Regions from separate parts of the Sulfitobacter sp. M39 genome, predicted to be linked through region 1. Evidence: riboswitches for the same ligand, from Rfam matches in the RefSeq annotation. Region 1 holds a riboswitch; each other region holds the start of a gene.

Region 1 (6,786 bases):
GCGCGAGCTGGACATCGAGTATGACATCACCCCCGGCGTGCCCGCCTTTGCCGCTGCCGCCGCCGCTTTGGGGAATGAGCTGACGCTGCCCGGTGTGGCGCAGTCGCTTGTTCTCACGCGCACCTCGGGGCGGGCGTCGGCCATGCCCGAGGGTGAAACGCTCGAGAATTTCGCCGCCACGGGTGCCACTTTGGCGATCCACCTGTCGGTGCATGTGCTGGATGATGTGGTCGCGCGGCTCACCCCTCATTACGGAGAGGACTGCCCCGTCGCCATCGTCTGGCGCGCAAGCTGGCCGGATCAACGGGTGGTGCGGGCGACCTTGGGCAGCGTGATTGACGCCACCGACGGCGAACGCGGACGCACGGCGCTGATCCTTGTGGGCCGCGCGCTGACGGCAGAGGAGTTCCGCGAAAGCTGTCTGTACGCTGGCGATTACGACCGCCGCTTCCGCCCCGTCGGCACAGAGCCGCGCTTTCCCGAGGGCACAGAATGATCGAGACAACGCAACTGCCCAAGGGCCTGATGATCTCGGCCCCGGCGTCGGGCACGGGCAAGACCACGTTGATGCTGGGCCTGCTTAACGCGCTCAGCCGTCGCGGCGTCGACGTGCGCCCGTTCAAGAGCGGGCCGGATTACATCGACCCCGGCTTCCACCGCGCGGCCTGCGGGCGGTCGTCCTATAATATCGATAGCTGGGCTATGGGCTCGGGCGTGTTGTGCAATCTGATCGGCACCGCGAATGGCGGTGATTTGGCCCTGATCGAAGGGTCGATGGGGCTGTTCGACGGCGTGGCGCAACCGGGGGAAACCTCGAACGGGGCGAGCGCGGATATCTCTGCCATGACGGGCTGGCCGGTGGTGTTGCTGCTGGATGTGTCGGGTCAGGCGCAATCGGCTGCGGCCACCGCACTTGGGTTCAAGACGATGCGCCCGGATGTGCATGTCGCGGGTGTGGTGCTGAACAAGGTCGCCAGCCCCCGGCATGAGGCGCTGCTGCGTCTGGGGATGGAGCAAGTCGGCATCCCCGTTCTGGGCGCGCTGCCACGTCAGGGGTCGGTCACGCTGCCGGAACGCCACTTGGGTCTGGTGCAAGCCGAGGAACAGCCCGAACTGATGAAGCTGCTGGATGCGGCAGGTGATTTCATCACACAGCATATCGATCTTGATCTGATCGTCTCTGCCGCTCAAGGGCGCAGTATTCCTGACGGGCCAGATGTCTTACCCCCGCCCCCCGGTCAACGGATCGCTTTGGCCAAGGATGCCGCGTTTTCGTTCATCTATCCGCATTTGCTGGACCACTGGATCGCTGCGGGTGCGCAGGTGTTACCCTTCTCGCCGCTGGCGGATGAGGCACCGGACGACAGCGCCGACATCTGCTGGCTGCCCGGCGGCTATCCCGAGCTGCATGCCGGACGCCTTGCCGCTGCCGCGCAGTTCCGCGACGGCCTGCAACAGTTCGCCACAACGCGCCCGGTGCATGGGGAATGCGGGGGTTATATGGCGATGGGAGCCGGTTTGGTCGACAAGGAAGGCGTGCGTCACCAGATGGCGGGGCTGCTGGGGCTGGAAACCAGCTATGAGAAGCGCAAGATGCATCTGGGCTACCGGCTTGCCACGTTGAACGAACCCGGCCCCGGCTATGACGCGGGCGCGCGGTTGCGCGGGCATGAATTCCACTATTCTACGATCCTGTCGCAACCAGACACGCCGCTGGCGCGGGTGGTCGATGCCAATGGGGCCGAAGTGCCCGAGACAGGCTCGCGGCGCGGCCATGCCACCGGCACCTTCTTTCACCTGATTGCGGGGGCGTCATGAGCGGTTTTGTCTCTTTCGTCTCGTCCGGTCCGGGTGATCCCGAGCTGCTGACCGTGAAGGCGGTAAAGCGGTTGCAAGAGGCCGAAGTCGTGCTGTTCGACGATCTGTCGGCGGGTCCGATCCTTGAACACGTCTCGCCCGAGGCCGATCTGATCGGGGTAGGCAAACGCGCGGGACGGCTGTCTCCGAAGCAGGATCACGTGAGCCGCCTGCTGGTCGAACACGCCTTGACCGGCGCGCGGGTGGTGCGGCTCAAAAGCGGGGACGCGGGCGTGTTTGGCCGGCTTGAAGAAGAGCTGACCGCGCTGAAAGCGGCAGGCGTCGCTTTCGAGATCATCCCCGGTGTGACGGCGGCGTCTTCGGCGGCGGCGGCGGCGATGATCCCGCTGACACGGCGGCTGACCGCGCGGCGGGTGCAGTTTATCACCGGTCATGGCGAATCGGGGGCTTTGCCCGAAGATCTGAACATGGCGGCGCTGGCCGACCCAACGGCGACCACGGTCGTCTATATGGGGCGGCGCACCTTCGCCAGTTTCGCCGCGCGGCTGATCGAGGCGGGCTTGCCCCCTTCGACCCCTGCCCTGCTGGCAGAGGCGGTATCGACCCCCGATCAAAAGCTGAGCCGCCACACCGTGGAAAGCCTTGCCCATCTGCCGCTGGATCCCGCAACGTCAGCGCCAGCGCTGATCCTTTACGGGCCGTTGACCGAATAGATGACTTGACAAAACCAGCCCGAAAATGACCACCTATTCCGGACGGTTCCCCGTGCGCCTTCAGGCAATCGGGGTGAAAAGGGAATACGGTGCGGTGCCAAAGCAAAGGTGCCTAATCCGGAACTGCCCCCGCACCTGTAAGTGAAGAGCAACCCGCATTGCCACTGGGCCACATCGCCTGGGAAGGCGCGGCACGCATGGACGCACAAAGTCAGGAGACCTGCCGTCATGGGGATGATCCCCGATCCAATTGGCGGCCCCCCGGGGCGGCTTTCACATCATGCCGTCGGGGAAGACGGCAAGGAGACCTGAACATGCATATCGAACCCGAAGTCGTGACCGGCGCGAAGCTGGTCCTGTCCTATGGCACCGCCGCCGGTGCTGCGGCCTACACCGCGAAAACCGCGATGGACTCTGTCCGTGAAAAAGGCGTCGTGCCTTTTGCGGGCGGGGCTGTGGTGGCCACCGCGCTGACCTTTGTCTTTTTTCAGGTCTTCCCGCATTTCCCCGTGGGCGTGAGCGAAGTGCACCTGATCCTCGGCTCGACCCTGTTCCTGCTGTTCGGCGTGGCCCCTGCGGCTGCCGGTCTGGCGCTTGGTCTGCTGGCGCAGGGCATGTTCTTTGCCCCCATCGACCTGCCGCAATACACGATGAACGTCACCACGCTGCTGGTGCCCTTGTTCATGGTCTCGGCGCTGGCCAAACGCATCATCGCGCCCAACACCGCCTATGTTGATCTGACCTATGTTCAAGCGCTCAAGCTGTCGACCGCGTTTCAGGCGGGCGTTGTGGGCTGGGTGGCGTTCTGGGCCATCTACGGTCAGGGCTTTGCCGCCAGCAACATCGCCGCTGTGGCCAGCTTTGGCGGGGCCTATATGATGGTCATCCTGATCGAGCCGCTGGTGGATCTGGCCGTGCTCGCCGCCGCGAAAACCCTGCGCGATTTCGCGGGCAGCGCGCTGTTCACCAAGCGTCTGACACAGACTGCCGCTGAATAATCCAAGACCCGACGCGGCCCCCTACTCTACGGGCCGCGTTACCCCCTGCCGGAGCCTCAAGATGTTTACGCTTTCACTGATCGGCATCGGGTCCGGCAATCCCAAACACCTGACATTACAAGCCATCGACGCGCTGAATGCCTGCGATGTGATCCTGATTCCGTCCAAGGGCGCGGGCAAGGATGATCTGGCTGGCCTGCGGCACGAGATTTGCACCCAAGTGCTGCGGTCGGACGGGCCTGATATTCACGAATTCACCCTGCCCAAACGCGACGCCGCCAACCCTGATTATCACGCGGGCGTCCACGATTGGCACGATGCCATTGCGCAGGTCTGGCTGGCCGAGATGCAGCGCACCCTGCCCCAAGGCGGCCGTGTCGGTTTCCTCGTCTGGGGGGATCCGTCGCTGTATGACAGCACCCTGCGCATTGCGGAGCGGTTGCAAAAGGTCGTCACACTCACCGTCGATGTCGTGCCGGGGATTACCTCTCTTCAGGTACTGACGGCGGGCCATGCGATCCCGCTGAACACCATCGGCAATCCCGTCACGATCACCACCGGACGGCAGCTGCGCGATCATGGCTGGCCGCAGGGTGTGGATACGATTGCCGTCATGCTGGACGGCACCTGCGCCTTCGAGGTGTTGCGGCAGCACGGCGACGTGCACATCTGGTGGACCGCCTACGCCGGCATGCCGAACGAGCGTCGCATCGCGGGCCCGCTGGATCAGGTCTGCGACCGCATCATCGCAACGCGGGCAGAGGCCCGCGCCGCCCATGGCTGGATCATGGATATCTACCTGCTGCGCCGGTAGACGCGCGCTACAGCTTTTCGAGCCGTTGCAAGATCGGGCAATCGGGGCGGTCATCGCCAGCGCATTCGTGCACCAGATGGGTCAAGGTCTGACGAATATCTTGCAGGTCCGCGATCTTGCTTTCGATCTGCGCCAAATGTTGCTGGGCGATGGCACGCACGTCAGCGCTGGCGCGGTCCTGATCATCCCAAAGCGCCAGCAGGTCGCGGCAATTCTCGATCGTGAAGCCTAAGGCCCGCGCACGGCCCAGAAACGTCAGCTTGTGCACGTCGCTGTCGCAAAAGCTGCGGTACCCGTTGGTGTCACGCGCGGGCGTGATCAGTCCGATGTCTTCGTAGTAGCGGATGGTCTTGGCAGGCAGACCTGCGCTTTTCGACACGTCACCGATGTTCATAGACGTCTCCTTTCGTTGAATTAGGCGGGTGCTGCGGCGGCGATCCACCGCAGGCGCAGGGCGTTGAACAGGACAAAGACGCTCGACAACGCCATGGCGGCGGCGGCAAGCACGGGCGAAAGCAGCAGGCCGAACAGCGGATAAAGCACACCTGCTGCAACGGGGATCAGCAGCGCGTTATAGCCGAAGGCCCAGAAGAGGTTCTGGCGGATATTGCGCATGGTGTGCTGGCTGATGTGCAGGGCGTTCACCACCCCTTGCAAATCTCCCGACATCAACACCACGTCAGCCGCTTCGATGGCGACATCCGTTCCGGTACCGATGGCGATACCCACGTCGACCCCCGCCAGCGCGGGCGCATCATTGATCCCGTCCCCGACAAAGGCGACCTTGTGGCCCGCCTGTTGCAGGTCCTCCAGCGCGGCGACCTTGCCGTCGGGCAGCACTTCGGCGACCACGGTATCGATCCCCAAGCGGTTGGCAATCGCCTGTGCCGTCGCCTTGTTGTCACCGGTGATCATGGCGATTTTCAGCCCCGCTTCGTGCAGTGCCTCCAGCGCTTGGGGCGTCGTTTCCTTGATCGGGTCGGCGACGCCGATCATCGCGACAAGCTCCTCATCGACGGCGGCGAAAAGCGGTGTCTTGCCCTCGCTCCCCCATGCTGCCGACCGCCCCTCTGCCGCGGCGAGAGAGACCCCTTCGGCCTCCATGAAACGGTCCGCCCCGACAAGCACGCGACGCCCCTCGACCTCGGCGTGTACACCGTGGCCGGTTTGCGAGGCAAAAGAGGTCACCGCTGCCAGCGACAGCCCCTGTGTTTCGGCATGGCGCAGGATGGCGCTGGCAATCGGGTGCTCTGACTGCGCCTCGACCGACGCAACGAGCCGCAACGCATCAGCCTGCGACCAGCCGTTGAAGACATCCAGATCCGTCACCTCGGGTCGACCGGCGGTCAGCGTGCCGGTTTTATCAAGCGCGATGGTATCGACCTCGGCCAAGACCTGCAGTGCGTCCCCCTTGCGGAACAGCACGCCCATCTCGGCGCCTCGCCCCGTGCCCACCATGATAGAGGTCGGCGTAGCCAGCCCCATCGCACAGGGGCAGGCGATGATCAGCACCGCGACGCTTGCCACCAGCGCGTGCCCCAAGGACGGCTGCGGCCCGAACGCCAGCCAAACAAGGAAGGTGGCCGCGGCGATCGCCATGACGGCGGGCACGAACCACATGGTAATGCGGTTGACCATATCCTGCACCGGCAGCTTTGCGCCTTGAGCGTCCTCGACCATGCGCACGATCTGCGACAGGGTCGTATCCGCGCCTACATGTGTCGCGCGGTAAACCAGCGCGCCGGTGCCATTCACCGTCCCCCCGACCACACGCGTGTCGGGCAGCTTTTCGACGGGCACGGGTTCGCCGGTGATCATGCTTTCATCGACATAGGAACTGCCACGTGTCACGGTCCCGTCGACCGCGATCTTTTCACCGGGCCGCGCATGGATCAGATCGCCGACGGTGATCGCGTCAATCGCGATCTCCGACACGTCGCCGTCCCTCTCTACCCGCGCGGTTTTGGCGCGCAGCCCGACCAGCTTGCGGATCGCTTGACCCGTCTGGCCCTTGGCCCGCGCCTCTAGCGTGCGCCCCAGCAGGATCAGCGTGACGATCATCGCGGCGGCTTCGAAATAGACCGCTTGCGCACCGGCGGGCAGCAACTGCGGCAAGAACAGCGCCACGGTGGAAAAGCACCATGCCGCCGTGGCCCCCAGAAACACCAGAGAGTTCATGTCGGGCGTGCGTTTCAACAGCGCTGGCACGCCGGTGACAAAAAAGCGCCGCCCGGGCCATGCCAGAACGATGGTGGTCAACACGAACTGGATCGACCAGCTAAGCTGCTGCCCCAGCGTCGACATCACCCAATGGTGGAACGCGGGGATCATATGGCCGCCCATCTCGAGCACAAACACCGGCAGGGTCAGCGCCGCGGCCAGTAGCGTCATACGTTTAAGATGCGCGGCTTCTTCAACCTTGCGGTCCGGCGCGGGGGAAGAT
Region 2 (6,786 bases), 1.5 Mb from region 1:
GCCCTGCCTTGTGCCCGACAGCTCTCCGCTGGGACAGCTCGCGGGGGGGACCAATATGATCGTGCTGGAAGGCGATGCGATCGGGCAGATCGTCCTGCGCGGCCCCGGTGCCGGTGAAGGCCCCACCGCCAGCGCTGTATTGTCGGACATCTGCGATATCGCGCGCGGCTGGCATGGCCCGGTCTTTGGTCAGAAGGCAGCCACGCTCGCCTCGGCCACTGCAGCCCTGTCGCAGCGCCCCGCCGCCTTCTATCTGCGAATGGGCCTGCTGGACAAGCCCGGTGCCCTGGCCAAAGTCGCCACCGTTCTGGGCGAGGCCGGCATCAGCATCGACCGCATGCGCCAGACCGAACACCGCAGCGATCAGGCCCCGGTCTTGATCGTCACCCATAAATGCAGCCGCACCGCGCTGGACGAGGCTCTGGCCGCGATGGCGAAAACCGGTGTGCTGGCAAGTGATCCCGTGGCGCTGCGGATCGAGGATCTGTAACCCCGAGGGGCGCGGCTGCCCCCTGCCCTTCCCATTGTGGGGAGGATGGGGCGGATGCCTTCGGCGAGGATTTTTGACCATTTGGAAGGGGGAGATGCATGAGCTTTCTATGTGTTAATGCGTCTTTGACGGGGCGTCGCTGGGTTGGCCCCGGTGTCGAGGTGGAACGCGCGACCGAAGTTCTCGTGCAGCAGACCAGCCTGCCGCTGGCCCTGTGTCAGGTGCTGGCGCGGCGCGGCGTGGCGGCGGAAGAGGCCGAGGCGTTTCTTGCGCCGTCGTTGCGTGATCTACTGCCTGACCCGCGTTCCCTACGCGACATGGAGAAAGCCGCGACCCGTTTTCTAGCTGCGGTCAAAGCGCGTCAGCGGATTGCCGTTTTTGCGGATTATGATGTCGATGGTGGCAGCTCTGCCGCGCTGCTGCTGGTCTGGCTGCGCGAGATGGGCTGCACCGCGACGCTTTATGTGCCGGACCGGATCGACGAAGGATATGGCCCCAACGACGCCGCGATGGCCGAGCTGGCCGCGGCTCATGATCTGATTGTCTGCGTTGACTGCGGGACCTTGTCGCATGGGCCGGTGGCCGCGGCGGTCGGGGCGGATGTCGTTATTCTGGACCACCACCTGGGCGGAGAGACCCTGCCCGACGCCTTGGCAGTGGTGAACCCCAACCGGCAGGATGAAGACGGTGCCTTGGCGCATCTTTGTGCCGCGGCAGTGGTGTTCTTGATGCTGGTCGAGGCAGGGCGCCAACTGCGCGAAGCGGGCGCACGCGGGCCTGACCTGATGGCGCTGCTGGATCTGGTGGGGCTCGCCACGGTGGCCGATGTCGCCCCGTTGATCGGCGTGAACCGCGCCTTTGTGCGTCAGGGGCTACGCGTCATGGCGCGGCGCGACAGATTGGGGCTTGCCGCCTTGGCCGATGTGGCGCGGATGGATACGGCCCCGGCGGCCTATCATCTTGGGTTTCTGCTTGGCCCGCGGATCAACGCGGGCGGGCGCATCGGGCAAGCGGATCTGGGGGCAAGGCTGCTGGCCTGCGATGATCCCCATGAGGCGCAGTCGCTTGCCGAAAAGCTGGACCTGCTGAACACCGAGCGCCGCGATGTCGAAACCGCCGTGCGCGCCGCCGCGCTGGATCAGGCAGAGGCCCGCGGCTTTGACGCGCCTTTGGTCTGGGCCTCGGGCGCGGGCTGGCACCCGGGCGTGGTGGGCATCGTCGCCTCGCGGCTTAAAGAGGCGTCGAACCGGCCGTCGATCGTGATCGGGTTCGAGGATGGCATCGGCAAAGGCTCCGGCCGATCGGTCTCGGGGATCGATCTGGGCGCGCCTATCCAGCGGCTGGCGGCGGAGGGGCTGCTGATCAAGGGCGGCGGGCATAAGATGGCCGCCGGTCTGACCGTTGCCGAAGACAAGCTGGAGGAAGCGATGGCGCGGCTGTCAGAGCTCTTGGCCAAGCAGGGCGCGCATCTGGCCGGCGCGGCAGACCTGAAGCTGGACGGCATGTTGATGCCCGCCGCCGCGACGGTGGAACTGGCGCAGCAGGTGGAGCAGGCAGGCCCCTTTGGGGCCGGTGCCCCTGCCCCGCGATATGCCTTTGCCGACATGCAGATCCGCTTTGCCAAGCGGGTGGGTGAAAGCCACCTCAAGATCAGTTTTGGCGACGGCAACAACACCAAAATGGACGCCATCGCCTTTGGCGCATTTGACGGCCCGCTTGGCCCGGCACTGGAAAACCACGGTGGTGCACGGTTCCATCTGGCCGGTCGTCTGGACATCAATACCTGGCGCGGCCGACAGTCCGTGCAGCTGCGTCTGGAAGATGCGGCACCTGCGTAAAAATTTTTCATTTTCTTTCGATTTCTGCTTGCGCGCCTGCGCCGCATTCCTTAGAGAAGCGCTCACAAGCTAAGTGGCCCGTTCGTCTATCGGTTAGGACGTCAGGTTTTCAACCTGAAAAGAGGGGTTCGACTCCCCTACGGGCTGCCACTTGTGCCTTTCCCTGACATCCCAACATACTACGCTGTGAATGTGGGCGAGATGCGTTTCGTTCGCTGTTCGGGGCCGGTTTGGACTGGCACGGCGCACGCCGTAGCAAGCGGACAGTCAAGCGCCCCGCATCAATGGCACTTAGGAATGTGGTATCAAACCCCGTGAATTTTTTGCCGTATTTCCCCCCTTTCTCACGCTGCTTCCACTTGCGCCCGCCGATGGCTTTGCCTAAAGAAGCGCTCACAAGTTAAGTGGCCCGTTCGTCTATCGGTTAGGACGTCAGGTTTTCAACCTGAAAAGAGGGGTTCGACTCCCCTACGGGCTGCCACTTGGTTTTCCATCCGTTTGTTGTTCATGCCTCTAGCGCGTTCTGCGGAACTGTAACCTGCGTCATTTGCCTTTGTCACACGATGGTGCCCCCAAAAACGCAACTTGACGGGTGGGCGGACAACTGTCATCGAAACCGGGTCGGTTTCCTTCGGGAAATAATAGGGAATTCGCCATCCGCGCTTTGGTCTGGATGAACCGGAACTGCCCCCGCAACTGTAGACGGTGAGCTACCTCCATCATGCCACTGGGCCTCAAGGTCCGGGAAGGCGGGGACAGCCGCGATCCGTCAGTCAGGAGACCTGCCGACACTGAACCTGAAACACCGGGCGGGGTTGCTCGGGAGAGGATGATGATGGGACCGGATCTTACCACACGCGCAGACCAAAATGCGCCCGCGCGCCGTTTGGCTAGCCCCTTGTCTTTCTATTCAAAGACCCCGGCATCGGACCAACCGGAGCCCTTGATATGAAACCATTTTTTTCCAGCCTGACTCTGATTGCGAGCCTTGCGGGCAGCACCGCGCTTGGCGCAGAGACAGACTATCCGCTGACCATCGATAACTGCGGCCACACGCTTAGCTTTGACGCGGCCCCCCAGACCACCGTGACCATCGGGCAATCCACGACAGAGATCCTGTATCTGCTGGGTCAGCAGGACCGGATCGCGGGAACCTCTGTCTGGTTCAGCCCTGTTTTGCCAGAGTTCAAAGACACCAACGATGCGATTGAACGGCTGGCGGATAACGATCCCAGCTTTGAAAGCGTGTTGGGTAAACGCCCCGATCTGGTCACCGTGATGTATGAATGGCACGTCGGCCCCGAAGGTATGGTCGGCACCCGCGACAGCTTTCACGAGGTGGGCGTGCCGACCTATGTGATGCCCACCGATTGCGCGGCCAAGGATAACTCTGTCGGCGCGGACGGCACACGATCTGAACTGTTCACGACCCAGCAGCTGTATACCAGCATCGAGGAACTTGCCCGGATCTACAACGCGCAAGATGCCGGTGCCGCCCTGCTGCAAGACCTGCAATCGCGCGAAGCAAAGGCCGTGGCCAAGGCCAAATCGCTGAACCTGCCTCAGGGTACATCAGCGTTGTTCTGGTTCTCGTCGTCCGAGATGGCGGCGGACCCTTATGTGGCAGGTCAACAGGGTGTGCCCGCCTATATGATGGACAAGCTTGGCGTTGAAAACGTCGTGACCTCGGCCGAGGAATGGCCGCTGGTCGGATGGGAGACTCTGGCGAAATCCGACCCGACGTTCATCGTGCTCGCCAAAATGGACCGTCGCCGCTTCCCTGCGGATGACATCGAGAAAAAGCGCGCCTTCCTGATGAACGACCCCGTCGCCCGCGAGATGACCGCGGTGAAAGAGGGCCGCATCATCACCATGGATGCCCATGCGATGGACCCGACCGTACGTGCGATCTATGCGCTGGAAACGATGGCTGACGCGCTGTCCGGTTTCGATCTGGCCGAATGACCGCAATCGACCGCTCTGTGATGCGCAGGCCGCAGTGGCACTGGTGGGTGATCATCCCGCCGGTGCTGCTGGCCGCACTGCTGTTTGGTGCGGCCATCGGCGAGGTCTCTATCCCGCCGCTGGTGGTGCTGAAGGTGCTGGCCAACAAGGCGCTGAACGCGGGCTATGCGGTCGACAAGATCGACGAGGGCATCGTGTGGAACTACCGCATGGCGCGGGCCGTGGTGGCAATGTGCTGTGGCGCCGGTCTGGCGCTGTCGGGCGTCGTGCTGCAAGCACTGCTGCGCAATGCGCTGGCGGATCCCTATCTGCTGGGGATCTCTGCGGGGGCGTCCACGGGTGCTGTGGCGGTGACCATCCTCGGGCTGGGGGGTGGTGCAATCTCGCTGTCTATCGGTGCGTTCAGCGGGGCGCTGGTGGCCTTTGCCTTTGTCGCCTTGCTGGCGCAGGCGGCGGGCGGCGGTGTGGGCCTACGGGCCGCGGGGGTGATCGTGCTGGCCGGTATTGCGGGCAGCCAGATGTTCAACGCCCTGACCGCGCTGATGATCACGAAATCGGCCAATGCCGAACAGGCCCGTGCCATCATGTTCTGGCTTTTGGGGAATATGTCGGGCGTGCGCTGGCCCGATGTCCTGAGCGCCCTGCCCGCGGCGATGATCGGGCTGCTGGCCTGTCTGTGGCACGCCCGCGCGCTGGATGCCTTTACCTTCGGCAGCGACAGCGCCGCGTCCTTGGGCATTCCGGTGCGCCGCGTGCAGCTGCTGCTGATCGGCACGGCGGCGCTGGTCACGGCGGTGATGGTCTCGGTGGTCGGTGCGATCGGCTTTGTCGGGCTGGTGATCCCCCATGCCATGCGGATCGTCGTGGGTCACCGACATGCGATCCTTGTGCCTGCATCTGCACTGGCGGGGGCGGTGTTTCTGGTCTTCGCCGATGTGATTTCACGGGTGATTGTACCGGGCCAAGTGCTGCCCATCGGAGTCGTGACCGCTTTGGTCGGCGCGCCGGTCTTTGCGCTTATCCTGATCGGCAAAAGGACATCGCCATGATCCTGTCGTGTCACGAACTGGGCTGGCGAGTGCGCAACCGCGCCATCGTCGATGACGTGTCCCTGTCCTTGCGGCCGGGCGAAAAGCTGGGGCTGATCGGGCCGAACGGGTCCGGCAAATCCACGCTGCTGCATATGCTTGCCGGTATTCAGAAACCCTCGCGCGGGCGGGTCGAACTGGACGGCGCGCCGCTTGCAAAGATGCGCCAGCGCGACATTGCGCAACGGCTGGCCCTGGTTGAACAACACGCCGACACGGCTGACCGCATCACCGTGCGCCATGCCGTTGAACTGGGCCGCACACCGTGGCTGTCGGCCCTGCGCGGGTGGAGCGCAGGAGACGACGCCATCGTCACGCAGGCGCTGGCGGATGTGGATCTGTCGGGTTTTGGCGACCGCCACTGGCACACGCTGTCGGGCGGTGAACAACAGCGCGTCCATATCGCCCGTGCACTGGCCCAAAGGCCGCAAGTGCTGCTGCTAGACGAGCCGACGAACCATCTGGATATCCGCCACCAGCTGTCGATCCTTGAGCTGATCCAGCGCTTGCCGACAACGGCGATCATCGCCCTGCACGACCTGAACCAAGCCACGCTCTGCGACCGGATCTGCGTCTTGCAAGATGGCAAGCTGCGCGCCATCGGCACCCCCTCCGAGATCATGACAGAAACCCTCCTGCGCGAGGTCTTTGGCGTCTGCGGGCATTTCCTTGTCGATCCGGCGGATAACGCGCAGGTGATCCGCTTTCACACGGCGACCCATTAAGCCGCGCAACAGGCCACACCTCTATCCAACTCCTTACGCATTTTGTCGGGAACCATCCGTCACGCTACAGGTTTTGCCAGTGGATCCTGAAGGAGTAGCTACAGATGACCGACAAGAAGCAAACCCCTCCCACAACCACAGACGCCGGCATTCGCGTTCAAAGCGATGAACATTCGCTGACCGTTGGCCCCGATGGCCCGATCGTGCTAAATGACGCCTATCTGCTGGAACAGATGGCGAATTTTAACCGCGAACGTATTCCAGAGCGCCAGCCACACGCCAAAGGCTCGGGCGCCTTTGGCACCTTCGAGACGACGCAAGACGTGTCGAAGTACACGATGGCGAATATCTTCCAGCCCGGCGCGCAATGCGATGTGGTGATGCGGTTTTCGACCGTGGCAGGCGAACGCGGCAGCCCGGACACATGGCGCGACCCGCGCGGCTTTTCGATCAAGATGTACACGGACGAAGGTATCTTTGACATGGTGGGGAACAACACCCCGATCTTCTTCATCCGCGATCCGATCAAGTTCCAGCAGTTCATCCGCAGCCAGAAACGCCGTGCGGATAACAACATGCGCGACCACGACATGCAGTGGGATTTCTGGACGCTCTCGCCCGAAAGCGCACATCAGGTGACCTATCTCATGGGCGACCGTGGCATTCCGAAAAACTGGCGC
Region 3 (6,786 bases), 1.1 Mb from region 1:
CCATGCCCCCAAAGACGCTCATCCACAGGACGCAGACCACGCTTGGGATCAGCAGGACGCAGGTCAGGAATTCGCGGACCGAACGGCCACGGCTGACGCGGGCGATGAACATGCCGACGAAAGGTGACCAGCTGATCCACCATGCCCAGTAGAACGACGTCCAGCCTTGCATAAAGTTCACGTCTTCACGGCCAACGGGGTTGGACAGGGCCGGCAGGTATTCACCATAGGCCAGCAGGGACGATCCAAAGGTCGACAAGATTGCCCATGTCGGTCCGACCAGCAGCACAAACGCCAGCAGCAGGAACGCCAGACCCATGTTGATCTCTGACAGGACTTTGACGCCGCCATCAAGGCCGCGCAGGACGGACACGGTCGCCACCGCGGTGATGCCGGTGATCAGCAGAACCTGAGTTGTTGGGCCAACCGCCAGACCAAAGAGCTCGTTCAAGCCCGCGTTGGCTTGCGTGGCCCCCAGACCAAGCGATGTCGCCAGACCAAAGAGCGTTGCAAATACGGCGAGAATGTCGATCACGTGACCGGGCCAGCCCCAGACGCGTTCCCCCAGGATCGGGTAAAAGGCAGAGCGGATGGTTAGGGGAAGACCCTTGTTATAGCTGAACAGCGCCAGCGCCAGACCAACAACGGCATAGATCGCCCAAGGGTGCAGGCCCCAGTGGTAGATCGTGGCCGCCATCCCCAGACGAACCGCTTCGGCTTGATCGCCCGCGGCCGCGCCCAAAGGTGCCCAATCGGTGCGCAGACCGTCTTCGCCAACAGCAGTGCCACCCATGGAGCTCGAGAAATGCGATAGCGGTTCAGAGACGCCATAGAACATCAGACCGATGCCCATGCCCGCCGCGAACAGCATCGAGAACCATCCAAGGTAGGTATAGTCAGGGCTTGCTTCGGCCCCGCCAAGGCGCACACGGCCCAAAGGCGTGATGATCAGCAGCAGGCAGAACAGCACAAAGATGTTGCCGGCAGAGATAAAGAACCAGTCAAAGCCCTTTGTCACCGACGAGAACAGCCATGTGAATAGCGCGCCAGAGTGTTCGGGCAGCGCGAGGGTGTAGAATACAAAGGCAACAATACACACACCCGAGATCGCGAAGACCGGGTTGTGAATGTCGAAGCCGAAGGGCCCCACGCTGCCTTCTTTGTTGTCTTGGCCGATCTCGTAATCCGTGTCGATTACGGCAGCGGCCCCGTCGGGTGTCGGGATACCCGGCGACGTTTCATCTGTCATTAGATGCTCTCCATTTTATGTATTTGCGACTAATCATAGCGCAACTCCGACAAAACGACCACCGCTGCGCGGGAATTAAGTAAATGAATATCATGGCTTAGCCCCCGGAAGCGGGCTTGACGCCCCGTTTGCGGGGCGCGGGCTATGCGTTTTTTCCGTGGTTTACCGCGAATCCCCTCTTTGGATTCGGGTGAAACACCGGGGCGGATCCGCGTGCCGCACTGCCCAAGCCCGTCTGAACGGAGGGGGCAACCGCACCGCGGGATAGCGCCCTATCCCAAAAGATATGCCGCCCTATCCGTCCATGGCTCCGACCCACCTGCTTGCGCAAATGAAAGCGCGGGCGTCTGCGGTCACCATGGTCCCATGACAAATTTTTTCATCATGGGGGATGATATGAAAGTTACTTGCACACTACCAATTATCGCAACCGCGGCACTTCTGGCCGCTACCACTGTCAGCGCCGAAGGGTTCAGCCTGTCCGGTGCGCGCTCTGCCATGCAAAGCGACATCTCGTTCAACGTTATGCAATCCGCAGGGCAGGGGCAGATCAAGCTGCGCCATAAGGTCCAGCCCAAAGCGCAGGTCCGGTCCAAGACCGTGAGCAGCCGCAGCCGGTCCTTCCAAGAGCTAAGCGGGGTCAGCACTGCCGCGGACCTCAAAAGCCTCATCGCTTGGGCCGAGGCGGGTCCGAAGGGCTATGACGCCGTGCAATACGGGGCCAAACGGCTGCCGCCACAGCGTCCGACACAAATGACCATCGGAGAGATCTACCGCTGGATCGACCGCACGCCGGGCCAACCGCATGCCATCGGTCGATACCAGTTCATTCCATCCACGCTGCGCAGTCTGGTGCGACAGGCGGGCCTGAGCAAGAATGACCGCTTTACCTCGGCGGTGCAGGACGGGCTGGCAGATATCCTTTTGGTCGATGCGGGGTTTAATGCGTTCAAGAAGGGCAAGATCAGCCGCCACCGCTTTATGGAAAACCTCGCACGTATCTGGGCCGGTTTCCCGACCTCTAACGGGCGGTCCTATTATCACGGCTATGCAGGCAACAAGGCTGTCATCTCGTGGAACGAGTTCGACGCCGTGATGAAGAAGATTTTCGCAACCAAACGCGGCTGATCCCCGCGTTAGGGCTTGTTCCGGGCGGACAGCCGTGGCCCAATGGCCGGGTCTGGTGTCCGCCTCGCGGAAGAATCGGGAAGCTGGTGAAACTCCGGCACGTGCCCAACGCTGTAATGGGGATGGTTTGCGCATAGGCCACTGGAATATTCCGGGAAGGCGCGCGGACCAAACGACCCTAAGTCAGAAGACCGGCCAGACAGTACAGCTTGCCCCGCATGGACAGCGGGATTGGCGCATAAACGTATTGTTGGGGACTGAACAATGCCGATACCCTCTGCGCTGGCACCCGCTGCGCCTTTTTCAGATGCTGAACGCGACGCCGTCTACAAGGCGATCTTTACCCGCCGCGATGTACGCGATCAGTTTTTACCCGATCCAGTGGCCGAGGATGTGTTACACCGCATACTAACCGCCGCGCATCACGCACCGTCCGTCGGGTTGTCACAGCCGTGGAACTTCATCGTCATCCGGGATCAGGCCGCACGCGATCAGGTCTGGCACGCCTTCAACCGCGCCAACGAGGAAGCCGCCCAGATGTTCGAGGGCGACCGCCAGACAACCTATAGGTCGCTAAAGCTCGAAGGCATCCGCAAGGCACCGGTCAATATCTGCGTGACCTGTGACCGCAGCCGTGGCGGCAAGGTCGTGCTGGGGCGCACCCATAATCAAAGCATGGATCTTTATAGCACGGTCTGCGCGATCCAGAACCTCTGGCTTGCCGCCCGCGCCGAGGGCATCGGGCTGGGCTGGGTCAGCGTGTTCCGCGATGCCGATCTGCGTGACCTGCTGAAGATCCCCGACCGGATAGAAATCGTCGGCTACCTGTGTTTGGGCCACGTGGACGAGCTTTACCAGACGCCCGAACTTGAGGTGAAAGGCTGGAGCAAACGGCTCCCCGTGGACGAGATGATCTTTGACGGCACGTGGCAGGGCGATCCTTAGGCGGTTCCTCGTCGTTCGCGACGTCACCTCCCGCAGTGCGGGTATTTTGTATCATCAGCGGAACCATGCCGGTTCCCTGACGTTGCCTTTGTGAAGCCGACGCATACCGCGTGCGGCACGCATAGAGGAGTTCTTCCAAATGGGCGGTATCATTTATCTCGTAGGTCTTGTGGTCGTGGTCATGGCGGTATTGTCGCTGATCGGTCTTGCGTAAACTAACGCCGGGGAGGCATTTACATGAACACGACACTCACTGAAAAAACTGCCGATGGATCCTATGTCGACTGGCCCGCAATTTTCGCGGGTACCGTTGTGGCTGTGGCAATCGGGCTCTTGCTGACCGCCTTCGGCGCGGCGCTTGGCTTGTCGTCGATCACGCTGGACGGAACCGACAATTCATCGACGCTTGAACTGGTGCTGACCGCGCTGTGGATGGTGATCACGCTGGTCGCGTCCTATCTGGCCGGTGGCTATATCGCGGGCCGCATGCGCCGCCGCGTCGAAAGCGCCACGGATGACGAAGTGACCGCACGTGACGGGATCAACGGTTTGGTTGTTTGGGGCCTCGGGTCTGTGATCACCGCCGTGATGCTATCAAGCGCGCTGAGCTTTGCAGCTAATACCGCGGGCAATGTTGCTGCGGGTGCAGGCAAAGCAGCTGGTACGGTCGTCGAGGCTGCGGGCTCTGCCGTTGGGGGTGCTGCCTCCGGTCTGGCCGATGCGGCGGGTGCTGCTATCCCGGATGAGGCCAAGAATGATCCGACAGATTACCTGTCGAACCAGCTTTTGCGCCCCAATCAGGTTGACCCGGTCACCGCCGATCCCGAGCAATTGGCAGAGCAGACCGCCAGCATCGTCGCGAATATCTACCGCACGGGTGAGGTGAGCGAGGAAGACCGGACCTATCTTGCCGGTGCTGTTGCCGCACGCACCGATCTGACCCAGGCTCAGGCGAAAGAGCGCGTGGACCAGATCGTGACCCAAGCGCAGGAAGCACGTCAGGAAGTCGAAGACGCTGTTGCCGCTGCCAAGGCCGAGGCTGAACAAGCTGCGGCAGAGGCGAAAGAAGCAGCGGTTGAGGCTGCGCAAACCGCGCGCAACGCCGGTATCCTGACCGCCTTTGTGCTGGCCGCCGCGTCACTGATTGCCGGTGTGGCATCTGTTGCAGGGTCGGTCCACGGGGGGCGCCACCGCGATCAGGGCCGTCTGTTTGCCGGTCTGACATACCGCGGCTAAATTGCTTCACGTGAAAATCAAAACCCCGGCGGCGCAAGCGGTCGGGGTTTTCTTATTTAATCGTGATTCGGGATGTTCCGGTGCGGAGGGCGCGACGACGACCTCAGGCGCATCCATGGCACATGCCAAAACCGCAACGCCAAATAAATAAGGCATCAGGGCAAAGCGATATGTTTAAAGGGGGGATCTGGTGCTGAAGGGGAGGATTGAACTCCCGACCTCGTCATTACCAATGACGCGCTCTACCACTGAGCTACTCCAGCACTGTGGGCGGGTGATTAGACCCATTCGCAATATGGTGCAAGCGTAATCTGGACCATATCGGTCCGCTGCGCTAGACAATCGACATGTCAAAGGATACCGCCCCACAAAAGCCGCCAAAACCCAATGCATTGCGGGAAGACAGGCTGAAAGCCGCGCTGAAAGCCAATATGGGCCGACGCAAGGCGCAAGCGCGTGCGCGCAGCGACAAAAGCCAAAGCGACGACACGCAAAATAATAACGCGCAGACAGATAACGGGCCGACCGGCCAAACCAAGGAAGGCTGAACGATGGATTCGATTGTGGTCAAAGGCGGCGGTGCGCTGTCGGGGCAAATTCCGATTGCGGGGGCCAAGAACGCCTGTCTGACGCTTATGCCCGCGACCCTTCTGTCCGAAGAGCCGCTGACCCTGACCAACGCGCCGCGCCTGTCCGACATCCGCACCATGACCGAATTGCTGCGGTCCTTGGGGGCAGAGGTGACATCGATGCAGGACGGTCAGGTTCTGGCGATGTCGTGTCATGGCGAGATCAATACGCGCGCCGAATATGACATCGTGCGCAAGATGCGCGCGTCGAACCTTGTGCTGGGGCCGCTGCTGGCCCGCGAAGGGCACGCGCAGGTATCATTGCCCGGCGGCTGCGCGATTGGTGCGCGGCCGATGGATATTCACACCGATGGTCTGGCGCTGATGGGCGCAGAGATCGACTTGCGTGACGGTTATCTGCACGCCAAGGCGCAAGGCGGGGCATTGAAAGGTGCGGTCATCGACTTCCCCTTTGCCTCTGTCGGCGCGACCGAGAACATTATGATGGCGGCGACCTTGGCCAAGGGCACGACGGTGATCAACAACGCCGCCCGCGAGCCCGAGATCGTGGATCTCGCGGATTGTTTGCGTGCCATGGGCGCGCAGATCGAAGGCGACGGCACCAGCCGGATCGAGATTCAGGGCGTTGACCGCCTGCATGGGGCGACCCACCGTGTTGTGACCGACCGGATCGAACTTGGCACCTATATGCTTGCCCCGGCGATGTGTGGTGGCGAGGTTGAATTGCTGGGCGGGCGCATCAACCTGTTGTCGGCTTTCTGCGAAAAGCTTGACGCGGCAGGGATCGACGTGACCGAGACGGACAAGGGTCTGAAAGTTGCGCGGCGCAACGGGATGATCAACGCGGTGAATGTCACCACCGAACCTTTCCCCGGTTTTCCCACCGACCTGCAAGCCCAGATGATGGCGCTGCTGTGTACGGCGGAGGGCACCTCGGTGCTGGAAGAGAAAATCTTTGAGAACCGCTTTATGCACGCGCCCGAGCTGATCCGCATGGGGGCCGATATCGAGGTCCAAGGCGGCACCGCGACGGTGCATGGCGTCAAAAAGCTGAAAGGTGCGCCGGTGATGGCGACCGATCTGCGCGCGTCGATTTCTCTGATCCTTGCCGGTATGGCCGCCGAAGGCGAAACGCGCGTCAGCCGTGTCTACCATCTGGATCGCGGGTACGAACATGTGGTGGCTAAACTGCGCGGCGTGGGCGCAAATATTGAACGGATCAAAGACCAATGACCGAAGATGCACGTTTCGAAGACGGGCGCGAAGCCCCGCTGAACCTCGGCGCGCTGGATGCCGATGACCTCAAGGTGATCTCCTCGCTGGCGCAGGATGCTGTGTTTCCGGGTTCGGAAATGCGCTGGCTGCAGAAGGAGGGGCGCTTTGCCCTGTTGCTGAACCGCGTGCGGTGGGAAGACGCGGGCAAGTCGCGCCACGCCCCGGAACGCGTGCAAAGTATCCTGATGTTCAGCAACGTGCAGCGCGTGTCCAGCCAAGGCGTGAACAAGGGGGATGCGGATACCATCCTGTCGCTGTTGCAGATCGAATTTACCGAAACCGATGCGCCCTCGGGCGACGTGCTGCTGACCCTCGCGGGGGATGGTGTGATCCGGCTGACGGTCGAAGCGCTGGATGTGACCT

The links. Region 1 has a riboswitch for cobalamin ahead of GLP43_RS00430 (energy-coupling factor ABC transporter permease). Riboswitches for the same ligand answer to the same signal wherever they lie in the genome.
Region 2: linked by a shared signal. The riboswitch ahead of GLP43_RS07600 (ABC transporter substrate-binding protein) and the one ahead of GLP43_RS00430 (energy-coupling factor ABC transporter permease) in region 1 are both predicted to bind cobalamin.
Region 3: linked by a shared signal. The riboswitch ahead of bluB (5,6-dimethylbenzimidazole synthase) and the one ahead of GLP43_RS00430 (energy-coupling factor ABC transporter permease) in region 1 are both predicted to bind cobalamin.

The regions. Positions count from the first base shown of each region.
Region 1 is NZ_WMDZ01000001.1:76,918-83,703, forward strand. It holds gene cobM (precorrin-4 C(11)-methyltransferase) at 1-496, shown strand, start outside; gene GLP43_RS00420 (cobyrinate a,c-diamide synthase) at 493-1,818, shown strand; gene cobA (uroporphyrinogen-III C-methyltransferase) at 1,815-2,531, shown strand; cobalamin riboswitch at 2,560-2,773, shown strand; gene GLP43_RS00430 (energy-coupling factor ABC transporter permease) at 2,846-3,529, shown strand; gene cobF (precorrin-6A synthase (deacetylating)) at 3,591-4,343, shown strand; gene cueR (Cu(I)-responsive transcriptional regulator) at 4,351-4,737, opposite strand; gene GLP43_RS00445 (heavy metal translocating P-type ATPase) at 4,758-6,786, opposite strand, start outside.
Region 2 is NZ_WMDZ01000001.1:1,578,517-1,585,302, reverse strand. It holds gene GLP43_RS07620 (homoserine dehydrogenase) at 1-490, shown strand, start outside; gene recJ (single-stranded-DNA-specific exonuclease RecJ) at 589-2,328, shown strand; tRNA gene GLP43_RS07610 (tRNA-Glu) at 2,404-2,478, shown strand; tRNA gene GLP43_RS07605 (tRNA-Glu) at 2,735-2,809, shown strand; cobalamin riboswitch at 2,934-3,132, shown strand; gene GLP43_RS07600 (ABC transporter substrate-binding protein) at 3,277-4,293, shown strand; gene GLP43_RS07595 (FecCD family ABC transporter permease) at 4,314-5,342, shown strand; gene GLP43_RS07590 (ABC transporter ATP-binding protein) at 5,339-6,106, shown strand; gene GLP43_RS07585 (catalase) at 6,211-6,786, shown strand, end outside.
Region 3 is NZ_WMDZ01000001.1:1,127,610-1,134,395, forward strand. It holds gene GLP43_RS05510 (BCCT family transporter) at 1-1,249, opposite strand, end outside; gene GLP43_RS05515 (hypothetical protein) at 1,616-2,377, shown strand; cobalamin riboswitch at 2,414-2,591, shown strand; gene bluB (5,6-dimethylbenzimidazole synthase) at 2,642-3,322, shown strand; gene GLP43_RS05525 (hypothetical protein) at 3,560-4,558, shown strand; tRNA gene GLP43_RS05530 (tRNA-Thr) at 4,747-4,821, opposite strand; gene GLP43_RS05535 (hypothetical protein) at 4,906-5,106, shown strand; gene murA (UDP-N-acetylglucosamine 1-carboxyvinyltransferase) at 5,110-6,381, shown strand; gene GLP43_RS05545 (DUF2948 family protein) at 6,378-6,786, shown strand, end outside.